2 regions of the Kineococcus deserti genome follow, and region 2 is predicted to be linked to the other one. Evidence: predicted binding sites of a transcription regulator. Region 2 holds the regulator's gene; the other holds the start of a gene.
The links. Region 2 encodes HrcA, which represses chaperone genes, less so after heat shock. Its sites were predicted from a motif close to GNTNGCACTCGGNNNNNCCGAGTGCNANC; they were not measured.

Region 1 (5,343 bases), on a different contig from region 2:
CGGAACTGCCCGCGCGCACGGTCAGCACCCGGTTCAGCAGCAGCACCCCCGCGGCGGTCCAGGCCGAGAGGTCGCCGTGCTCGGGCGGGACGACGCCGACGTCCTCGCGCAGTTCCCGGCCGATGTTCACCAGGCTGCGCGGCAGCGGCCGCACGTGGGGCTCGACGGCGAAGCTCAGCCCGACCGGGTGGCCGACGGTGGGGTAGGGGTCCTGGCCGACGAGCAGCACCCGGACGTCGTCGAAGGGCTGCCGGAAGGCGCGCAGGACGTTGCCCGGGGCGGGCAGCCACAGCTCCGGCTCGGCCGCCAGCGCCGCCGAGACGCGCACCAGGTCGGCCCGGGCCCCGGCCAGGGCGGTGGCCCAGCCGGGGTCCAGGGAGTCGATCCCGAGGCCCGCCGGGTCGTCCGCCGTAGCCGGGAAGGTCGGCGCCGGCGGGGTGGTTGAGGAGGGTGGGTCGGGAGTCACGGGTGCGACGTTACCCACCGGTCGGCGCGCCCGCAGGGGTGAATGACACCGGTGTGGTGCGCTCCTAGACTCACCCCCGGGCCGCCGGGCACGGGGGCCGTGGTGAGAGGGGTGGACACGTGGAGCGGTCGGACGCAGCGGCGCGCAAGGAGCCCGGCGCAGACCTGAGCGGACACGTGCAGGAGCAGCCCGCCGGGCAGCTGCCCGAGGGGCTCAGCCGCCGGGACGCCGAGATCCTCGCCTTCGAGCGGCAGTGGTGGAAGTACGCCGGCGCCAAGGAGCAGGCCGTGCGTGAGCTGTTCGACCTCTCGCCCACGCGGTACTACCAGTTGCTCAACGCCCTCATCGACTCCCCGGCCGCCCTGGCGCACGACCCGATGCTCGTCAAGCGGTTGCGCCGGATGCGGGCCAGCCGGCAGCGCGCCCGCTCCGCCCGCCGACTGGGCGTCCAGCCCTGACGCCGCGCGGTGGCCAGGCGCGGCGGTTGGCTGCCCGCCGTGGCGCACACCGGACACGGCGCGGCCCGGCCGGCGTGCTGGTGCTGGTGCTCGTCTGGCTCCTCGTCGTGGCGGTCGTGGTGACCGGAGCCGTTCTCCTCGTACGTTCCGTGGCCGCTCCGTTGCTGGACGTCGTGGGCCGGGTTCTCTGAGGGTGTCCCGGGTGACGGTTCCGTGAAGACGAGGTTCGCAGAACCTTGTCCCACGAGCCCCCTCCCGCACTAACCTGAGCAGCGGTCGATCAGTTCGATGAGCACGTCCTCTCGGGGGGGAAGCGCACGTCGGGCGTCGCCCACGGCCTCATCGCCGCGGGCAGCGTGAGACCCGTGTCCGGCGCTGCCGGAGGCGTTTCCGCTCGCTGCACCACCAGGAGAAGGCAATGGCTCAGGGCACCGTGAAGTGGTTCAACGCCGAGAAGGGGTACGGCTTCATCACCGTCGACGACGGTGGCGCTGACGTGTTCGTCCACTACTCGGCCATCGTGGCGGACGGCTACCGCTCCCTCGAGGAGGGGCAGCGCGTCGAGTTCGAGGTCGGCCAGGGGCAGAAGGGCCCGCAGGCCGAGAGCGTCCGCGCCGTCTGACCCGCTCGGGGTGGCGGTCCGGTGTCCGCACCGCCACCCCGGGCCCGTCGCGTCAGTCCGTCGCCGGCAGCGCGGAGATCTCGAACTCGAGGGTCACCGTGTCCGAGACCAGGACGCCGCCGGTCTCCAGGGGAGCGTTCCACACGACGTCGTAGTCGCTGCGCTTGATCTGCGTGCTGCCCTCGAAACCCAGCCGGGTGTTGCCGAACGGGTCCTTGGCCGCGCCGGTGTACTCGAAGTCGATCGCCACCGGCCGGGTGGTGGCCTTGATGGTGAGGTCACCGCGGATCCGGTGGATCCGCGGGCCGACCTCCTCCACGCTGCGCGAACGGAACGCGATCGTCGGGTGGTGCGGGGCGTCGAAGAAGTCGTTGGTGCGCAGGTGCTCGTCCCGGTGCGGGTCGCGGGTGTCGACGCTGGCGACCGCGACGTCCACCTGCACCCAGCTCGCCGCGGGGTCGGTGAAGTCGACGTGGGCTCGGCCGGTGAAGTCGAGGAACTGCCCGCGCACCCGCGTGACCATCGCGTGCCGGGCCACGAAGCCGATCCGGCTGTGGCTGGGGTCCAGAACGTAGTCCCCGGACATCTCCTCGACCCGGCGCATCTGCAACGCCTGGATCCGCATCGACAGCTCGGACAACTCGGGGCTCCTGGTGGTTCTCGGGGGCGTGGCCTCTGGAGGTGTCGGGCGCCGCGGTGGCGTTCTGACCCGGCGCCACCCGGACGGCCCCCGCAGATCACGCGTCCGGTGCACCACGGGCGCCGTCGGCTTGCACGACGGGTGTCGATGTGGTTCACGGAAGCGGCCGCCCCCGGGTTCGCGGCGGGTGAACGCGCGGCCCAGGGGGTTTGCACTCGAGGGGGTCGAGTGCCAACATTGGCGTTGGCACTCTCGAGTCGAGAGTGACAACAGCACCTCGACCCGGGAGCGAAGCTCCCTGGCCGGTCCGGTGAGACCGTCGGGCGCTGGGGGACGTGACCCCAGGGACCGCGGTCGTCCGTCGCGGGCACCGTTCCGGCCGCCCACCGCCCGTCTTCTGGGAGGAACACCAGGCATGAGCAAGATCATCGCCTTCGACGAAGAGGCTCGTCGCGGCCTCGAGCGCGGGATGAACCAGCTCGCCGACGCTGTCAAGGTGACGCTCGGCCCCAAGGGCCGCAACGTCGTCCTGGAGAAGAAGTGGGGCGCCCCCACGATCACCAACGACGGTGTGAGCATCGCCAAGGAGATCGAGCTCGACGACCCGTACGAGAAGATCGGCGCCGAGCTCGTCAAGGAAGTCGCCAAGAAGACGGACGACGTCGCCGGCGACGGCACCACCACCGCCACCGTCCTGGCCCAGGCGCTCGTGCGCGAGGGTCTGCGCAACGTGGCCGCGGGTGCGAACCCGATGGGCCTCAAGCGCGGCATCGAGAAGGCCGTCGAGGCCGTGACCGAGCAGCTGCTCGGCGCCGCCAAGGAGGTCACCACCAAGGAGCAGATCGCGGCCACCGCCGGGATCTCCGCCGGTGACGCCTCCATCGGCGAGCTCATCGCCGAGGCGCTCGACAAGGTCGGCAAGGAAGGTGTCATCACCGTCGAGGAGAGCAACACCTTCGGCCTCGAGCTCGAGCTCACCGAGGGCATGCGCTTCGACAAGGGCTACATCTCGCCCTACTTCGTCACCGACGCCGAGCGTCAGGAGACCGAGCTCGAGGACCCGTACCTCCTCGTCCTCAACTCCAAGATCTCGACCGTCAAGGACCTGCTCCCGCTGCTGGAGAAGGTCATGCAGTCGGGCAAGCCGCTCGTCATCATCGCCGAGGACGTCGAGGGCGAAGCCCTCGCGACCCTGGTCGTGAACAAGATCCGCGGCACCTTCAAGTCCGTCGCCGTCAAGGCCCCGGGCTTCGGCGACCGCCGCAAGGCCATGCTGAACGACATCGCCATCCTCACCGGTGGCCAGGTCATCTCCGAGGAGGTCGGCCTCAAGCTCGACACCGCGGACCTCGACCTGCTGGGCCGCGCCCGCAAGGTCGTCGTCACCAAGGACGAGACCACGATCGTCGAGGGTGCCGGCGACGCCGACGCCATCGCCGGCCGCGTGGGCCAGATCCGCGCCGAGATCGAGCGCAGCGACTCCGACTACGACCGCGAGAAGCTCCAGGAGCGTCTTGCCAAGCTGGCCGGCGGCGTGGCCGTCATCAAGGCCGGCGCGGCGACCGAGGTCGAGCTCAAGGAGCGCAAGCACCGCATCGAGGACGCCGTCCGCAACGCGAAGGCCGCCGTCGAGGAGGGCATCGTCGCCGGTGGTGGCGTGGCCCTCATCCAGGCCGGTGCCGCGGCGTTCGAGAAGCTCGAGCTGTCCGGTGACGAGGCCACGGGCGCGAACATCGTCAAGGTCGCCGTCGAGGCTCCGCTGAAGCAGATCGCCGTCAACGCCGGCCTCGAGGGCGGCGTCGTGGCGGAGAAGGTGCGCGGCCTGCCCACCGGTCACGGCCTGAACGCCGCCACCGGCGAGTACGTCGACCTGCTCGACGCCGGCATCAACGACCCGGTCAAGGTGACGCGCTCCGCGCTGCAGAACGCCGCCTCCATCGCGGCGCTCTTCCTCACCACCGAGGCCGTCATCGCCGACAAGCCGGAGAAGGCCGCTGCGGCCCCGGCCGGCGACGGTGGCATGGGCGGCATGGACTTCTGAGTCCCGCCAGCTCCTGGTAGTACCCAGCACCACCCGCGAGGGCGGTCCTCCCACCGGAGGGCCGCCCTCGTGGCGTTCCGGCGTCCAACGCCCGGGGGCCGGTGCTCCCGGCGGCGGGAGCGTCCCGACCGTGCCAGATTGGCCACGGACCAGGACGCCGATCGCGAAGGAGCGCACGATGTTCGACCGTCTGAGCACCCCCGAGGAGATCTTCAGCTACAAGCTGGGGGCAGCCCTCACCATGGAGAAGGACACCCTGGCGATGCTGGGGGACCTCCAGGAGTCCGCCCGCCGCCCGGAGCTGAAGCAGTTGCTGGCCGAGCACGCAGAGGAGACCCGGCAGCAGATCCAGGTGGTCGAGCAGTGCTTCGCCCTGCTGGGCGAGGAGGTCGACGACTCCCCGTGCCCGGTCACCAAGGCGCTCGCCGCCGAGGCCGAGGCGACCCTGAAGAAGACCGACGACTCCCTCGTCGACGCCGTCATCCTCGCCGGCGCGCTGGAGACCGAGTACCACGAGCAGGCCGTCTACGAGACGCTGCTCCTGCACGCCCGCGCCCGCGGTGCGGCGCCCGTGGTGGCCCTGCTGGAGACCAACCTCGGCGTGGAGCGCACCGCCGGGGCGAAGGTCAAGGCGATGGCCGAGCAGATCGCCGTCAGCGGCATCGCCGTGCCCACCGAGGGCCTGAGCGGCGGGGCCAAGGCCGGCATCGCCGCCGGGGTCGCCGCGACGGTCGGCGCGGCCGCGGCCGCGGCCTCGAAGCTGGGGGAGCGCAAGGCCGAGGGCGAGGCGAAGGCCGCGGCCGCCGAGTCCCTGGATCGGGAACGGGTGGCCGGCACCGCCCCGGCCACCGGCGCGCACGCACCGGAGACCGCGCGCGCCGAGGAGTTCAACGACGACGCGCTTCAGGAGCGCATCGCCGAGACCGAGCACCGCGACCAGCACTAGGTGCACTGGCCAGGGACGTCGGTCAACCGGGTGATCGGGTCGTACCCGCGGTGGGAGGACGCCCGGGCGCTGGTCGCCCGGCACGACCCGCGGCGCAGGATCGCCAACGCCTTCACCGACCGCATCGGCCTCACCGCCTGACCGACCGCCACCGACCCCGTTCGAGAGGA
Region 2 (5,343 bases):
AGCCCGGCACCAGGTGGTCGACGAGCACCCCGATCCGCCGGCCGGGGCGGGGGCCGAAGGAGCGGATGGCCGCGTCGAGGTCGTCGACGCCGTCGAGCATCTCCACGACGACGCCCTCGATGCGCAGGTCGTCGCCCCAGACCTTCTCGACGAGCTCGGCGTCGTGCCGGCCCTCGACGAGGATCCGCGAGGCGCGGGCCGTGCGCGCGCTCGCGCCCGCGACGGCGACCGAGCCGCTGGCCGTGCGGGTCGCTCGCGCCGGCCCCGCCGCCTTCGGGGCCACCAGCCGCACCGGCTGGCCCTCGACCCAGAAGCCGGGGCCCAGCGGGAAGGTGCGGGTGCGGCCCCTCGCGTCCTCGAGCACGACGACGTGCACCCCGCCGCTCTTCTCCACGCGCACGACCGCGCCCACCCAGCCGGTCTCGACGTCCTCCACGACCAGCCCCGTCACGGCCGGTTCGTCGCGGTGCACCGGCTTGGGACGGGTGCGGGCGTGCGGGTCGCTGGACAGCACGTCGCTGCCGTACCGGTCTTCGTAGGTGGCCACGCCGGAACGCTAGCCAGGCGCGCGGGGTTGAGGGTGGAGGCGCGGCGGAGGCCGACGGCCTAGACTTGGCACTCACGTGCGAGGAGTGCCAGACCGCAGGGAGGGACGGATGAGCGACGACCGCAGGCTCGCGGTGCTGCGGGCCATCGTCCAGGACTACGTCTCCAGCCACGAGCCCGTCGGCTCCAAGGTGCTCGTCGAGCGCCACCAGCTCGGCGTCTCGCCGGCCACCATCCGCAACGACATGGCGGTGCTGGAGGAGGAGGGGTACATCACCCAGCCGCACACCAGCGCCGGGCGCATCCCCACCGACAAGGGCTACCGGCTGTTCGTCGACCGCCTCGCGGGCGTCAAACCCATGTCGGCCGCCGAGAAGCGCGCCATCCAGACCTTCCTGGACGGCGCCGACGACCTCGACGACATCGTCGACCGCACGGTGCGGCTGCTGGCCCAGATCACCCGGCAGGCCGCCGTCGTGCAGTACCCCTCGCTCTCGCGCGCGGCGGTGCGGCACGTCGAGCTCGTCAGCGTCGGCGGCCGCAGCGCCCTGCTGGTCCTCATCACCGACTCCGGCCGCGTCGAGCAGCGGGTGCTGGACATCCGCTCGGCCACCGACGTCGAGGCGCTGGGGGTGTCGCTGGCCGCGCTGCGCACCCGGCTGAACGCCTCCGTCGCCGGCAAGCGGCTGCGCGAGGCCCGCGACGCCCTGACCGACGTCGTCCAGGCCACCCCGGCCGCCGACATGGCGATCGCCGCGGAAGTGGCCGCGGCGCTGGGGGACTGCCTGACCGCGTCGCTGGAGGAGCGCGTCGTCATCGCCGGCACCGCCAACCTCGTGAAGTCCTCCTCCGACCTGACGACGTCCCTGGGCAGCGTGCTGGAGGCGCTCGAGGAGCACGTCGTGCTGCTGCGGCTGGTCCAGGAGATGGCCGAGGACCCCGAGCACGACCGGGGGGCCCTCACCGTCCGCATCGGCGCCGAGAACCTGCACCTGGGCCTGGACGGCACCTCCGTGGTCACCAGCGGCTACGGAACCGGCTCCGACACGGTCCTGGCCCGGCTCGGCGTGCTCGGCCCGACCCGGATGGACTACCCGACCACGATGGCCGCGGTGCGTGCGGTGTCACGCTACGTCTCGCGCATCCTCGCCCAGTGAACGGCCCAGTGATGGAAACCGACAGGAGAACCCCGACCTCGTGAGCGACTACTACGACGTCCTCGGCGTCTCCCGGGACGCCTCGGCGGAGGACATCAAGCGCGCGTACCGCAAGCTCGCGCGCAAGCTGCACCCCGACGTGAACCCCGACGCGGGTGAGCAGTTCAAGGAGGTCTCCCAGGCCTACGAGACGCTGTCCAACGCCGACAAGCGCGCCGCCTACGACCGCGGCGGCTCGATGCCCGGCGGCGGCAGCGGGTTCGGGGCCGGGTTCGGCTTCTCCGACATCATGGACGCCTTCTTCGGCCAGGGCGCCGGAGGCGGCGGCCGGGGCGGCGGGCCGGCCAGCCGCACCCAGCGCGGCCAGGACGCGCTCATCCGCGTCGACGTCGACCTGGCCGAGGCGGCCTTCGGCGGCGAGCGCTCCATCCAGGTCGACACCGCGATCCTGTGCCCCACCTGCAAGGGGTCGTGCTGCCAGCCGGGCACCAGCCCGGCCACCTGCGACATCTGCCACGGCCAGGGCTCGGTCCAGCGCGTCGTGCGCTCGCTGCTCGGCCAGGTCATGACGACCCAGCCGTGCCCGACCTGCCGCGGCTTCGGCACCGTCCTGCCCTCGCCGTGCCTGGAGTGCTCGGGGGAGGGCCGCATCCGCGCGCGCCGGCCGCTGACCATCCGCATCCCCGCGGGCGTGGACACCGGCACCCGCATCCAGCTCGCCTCCCAGGGCGAGGTCGGCACCGCCGGCGGCCCGCCCGGCGACCTGTACGTCGAGATCCACGAACGTCCGCACCCGGTGTTCTCCCGCTCCGGGGACGACCTGATGTGCACCCTGCAGGTCCCCATGACCGCCGCCGCGCTCGGGGCGACGATCCCGCTGGAGACCCTCGACGGGACCGAGGACGTCGACGTGCGGCCCGGTACGCAGGCCGGGGAGGTCGTGACGCTGAAGCAGAAGGGCGCCGAGCACCTGCGCGCCCAGGGCCGCGGCGACCTGCTGGTCACCCTCGAGGTCGCCACCCCCCGCGACCTCGACGACGAGCAGGAGGAACTGCTGCGGCGGCTGGCCGAACTGCGCGGTGAGGTCCGCCCCGCCGGCAAGCTCGCCCCCGCCCACCAGGGGGTGTTCTCCAAGCTGCGCGACCGGCTCTCCGGCCGCTGAGCCCCGCGCGGGTCGAGCGCGCGCAGGCAGGTTCGGGCGCGGGGTCGCCGCGTGCCGGGCTGCGGGCGTGGGGGTTTGGGCGCGGGGTCACCGCGTGCGCGGTGATCGGGCGCGCGGTCACCGCGCGCCCGAACCGTGGACCCGGACCGCGGCCTCAGGAGACGGTGAACTCCTTGGTGTCGCCGACGGACACCGAGCCCTCACCGTCGGACTCGTCGGGGGCGAACACCGCGACGGTGTAGGTGCCGGCGGGGACCTGGGCGGTGAACGAGTACTCGGCGTACGTCCCGTTCGCCCCGGCCTGCGTCCAGCTGCGCGCGACCTCGGTGCCGGCCGCGTCGGTGATCGTGTACACCAGCGTGCCCTCGAACGCCGTCCCGACGCCCTCGACCGTCACCGACCCCGGTCCGGGGGTGACCGACGTGATCCACGCCGGGGCCTGGACGTCGGCCTGCGGTGCCCGCGACAGCGTCTCGGCGACCGGCGTGCCGAACAACGTCGGACGCGACTGCCCGTCGACCCGGATCTCGACCGGCTGGTCCTCGCCCGCGGCGGCGGTGACCGTGTAGACGAGCTGCTGGACCGCGGTCCCGGCGTCCCCCGTGCTGCCCGCGGCGGCCGCCGCGGACAGGTCCACGACGAGGCGGCCGTCGCCCCCGGTGACGGTCGCGGACTCGTCCGCCGACCACGGGCTGGTGTAGTCGGGGTCCGTCGGGTCGCCGGAGAGCATGGCGCGCAGCGCGTTCGTCGCGTCGTCCGCGGCGGCACCGCTCACCGGGACGTACTCGCGGAACAGCTTCGCCGGTTCGCCGCCGAGCCAGTACACCGGTACCGAGGACGCGCCCGTGGGCAGCGTCGCGTCGGCCGCCGGGCTGGTCGCGGGGGCCGGGGTCTGCGTCTGCGTCGCGGCCGCGACGCTGGGGGTCTGCGGAGGCGCCGGACTCTCGGGCTGCGTCCCGGTCGGCGTCGGCGTCGGCGCCGGTGTCTGCTCCGGGGTGCTGGGGGTCGGGGAGGTGCTGGCCGCGACCGTCGTCACGTTGTCGTCACCGCGCTGGGTCACCGCGAAGGCGCCCCCACCCACCACGACGACGGCGGCCACGCCGGCCACGGCGGCGAAGGCGCGGGAACGGCGTCGGTTCGAACGGCTGGTCATGCGGATCTCCTCGAGACGGTCGGCAGGCTGCACCCCGGCCGCCCGTGCGGCCAGTGCGTCGCGCAGCTGCCGCGCGGTGGGGCTCAGGTCGTCGTCGCCGTCGGGGTCCGGCAGCGGACCCAGCGGCGTCTGGTCGCTCACGGTTCCTCCTCCTGCGACATGGCTGCGCGCAACGCGGTGAGCCCGCGGTGCGCGTGCGTCTTGACCGCACCCCGGCTGATGCCGAGGGCGTCGGCGATGTCCTGCTCGGACAGCTCGCCCTGGTAGCGCAGCACCAGCACCTCACGCTGCCGGTCCGGCAGACCCTCCAGCGCGGCCAGCACCGTCCGGTGCTCCTCGGCCCGCAGGGCGTGCTCCTCGGGTCCCTCGGGGGCGGGGTCCGGCAGCGGCCGCTTGCGGTCGGCCACGACGCGGTGCTTGAGGACGTCCCGTGAGCCGTTGACCACGCTGGTGCGCAGGTAGGCGACCGCGGAGCCCTTGTCCGACAAGCGGCCCCAGCGCCGGTGCAGGGTGACGAAGGCGTCGGCCACGACCTCCTCGGCGCTCGCCGACTCGCCCATGAGCGAGGCCGCGAGCGCGACGAGACGGCGCCAGTGCGCCGCGTACAGCGCGCTGATCGCCTCGTCAGCCGTCCACGAACGCGGGTCGTCAGTCACGACCACACGCTCCTGCGTCACCATCACGCTGCATAGACGAGTCACGCAGGGTCACGGTTGACATCCAAGCGGAGAAGATCTTGGTGGGGGTCGTGGGCGCGCCGGGGCGATCGGGGTCCGGGCCGGGGGGGGGCGGGGGGGGGGGGGGGGGGGGGGCGCCGGGGCGGCGGCGGCGCGCGCGGGCCGGGGGGGGGTGGGGGGGGGGTGGGGGGGTGGGGGGCGGGGAGGGGGGCGAGACCCCCCCCCCCCCCCCCGCCCCCCCCCCCCCCCCCCCCCCCCCCCCCCCCCCCCCGGCCCCCCCACCGACGGGCGGTAGCGTGAGGCGCATGGCCGAGGTCTCCCGCGTCCAGCGCGCCCCCGACGACCTGTTCCTGAAGATCGTCGCCGGCGACGTCCCCGCGACGATCGTCCACTCCGACGAGCAGGTCGTCGCCTTCGAGGACGTCAACCCGCAGGCCCCCACGCACGTGCTGGTGATCCCGCGCGAGCGGTACGAGACCGTCGCGCAGCTCGCCGCGGCGGCGCCGCAGACGCTGGCGCGGCTGGTCGAGGTCGCCCAGCAGATCGCCGACGAACGCTGCGGCGGGGAGTACCGGCTGGTCTTCAACACCGGCACGGCCGTCGGCCAGTCGGTCTTCCACGTGCACGGTCACGTGCTCGGTGGCCGCG

Region 1: groL (chaperonin GroEL) is a predicted target of HrcA. The motif match lies at 2,394-2,422, and genes of this name have one in related genera.

What each region holds. Positions count from the first base shown of each region.
Region 1 is NZ_JBJLSI010000002.1:166,067-171,409, reverse strand. Features, by position in the region: gene ACRYR2_RS02775 (uracil-DNA glycosylase) at 1-385, opposite strand, end outside; gene ACRYR2_RS02770 (DUF3263 domain-containing protein) at 631-924, shown strand; gene ACRYR2_RS02765 (hypothetical protein) at 951-1,115, shown strand; gene ACRYR2_RS02760 (cold-shock protein) at 1,343-1,546, shown strand; gene ACRYR2_RS02755 (YceI family protein) at 1,599-2,150, opposite strand; gene groL (chaperonin GroEL) at 2,602-4,227, shown strand; gene ACRYR2_RS02745 (DUF892 family protein) at 4,406-5,173, shown strand.
Region 2 is NZ_JBJLSI010000009.1:56,295-61,637, reverse strand. Features, by position in the region: gene ACRYR2_RS09635 (DUF3097 domain-containing protein) at 1-547, opposite strand, end outside; gene hrcA (heat-inducible transcriptional repressor HrcA) at 657-1,703, shown strand; gene dnaJ (molecular chaperone DnaJ) at 1,744-2,865, shown strand; gene ACRYR2_RS09620 (Gmad2 immunoglobulin-like domain-containing protein) at 3,020-4,159, opposite strand; gene ACRYR2_RS09615 (RNA polymerase sigma factor) at 4,156-4,698, opposite strand; gene ACRYR2_RS09610 (HIT domain-containing protein) at 5,001-5,343, shown strand, end outside.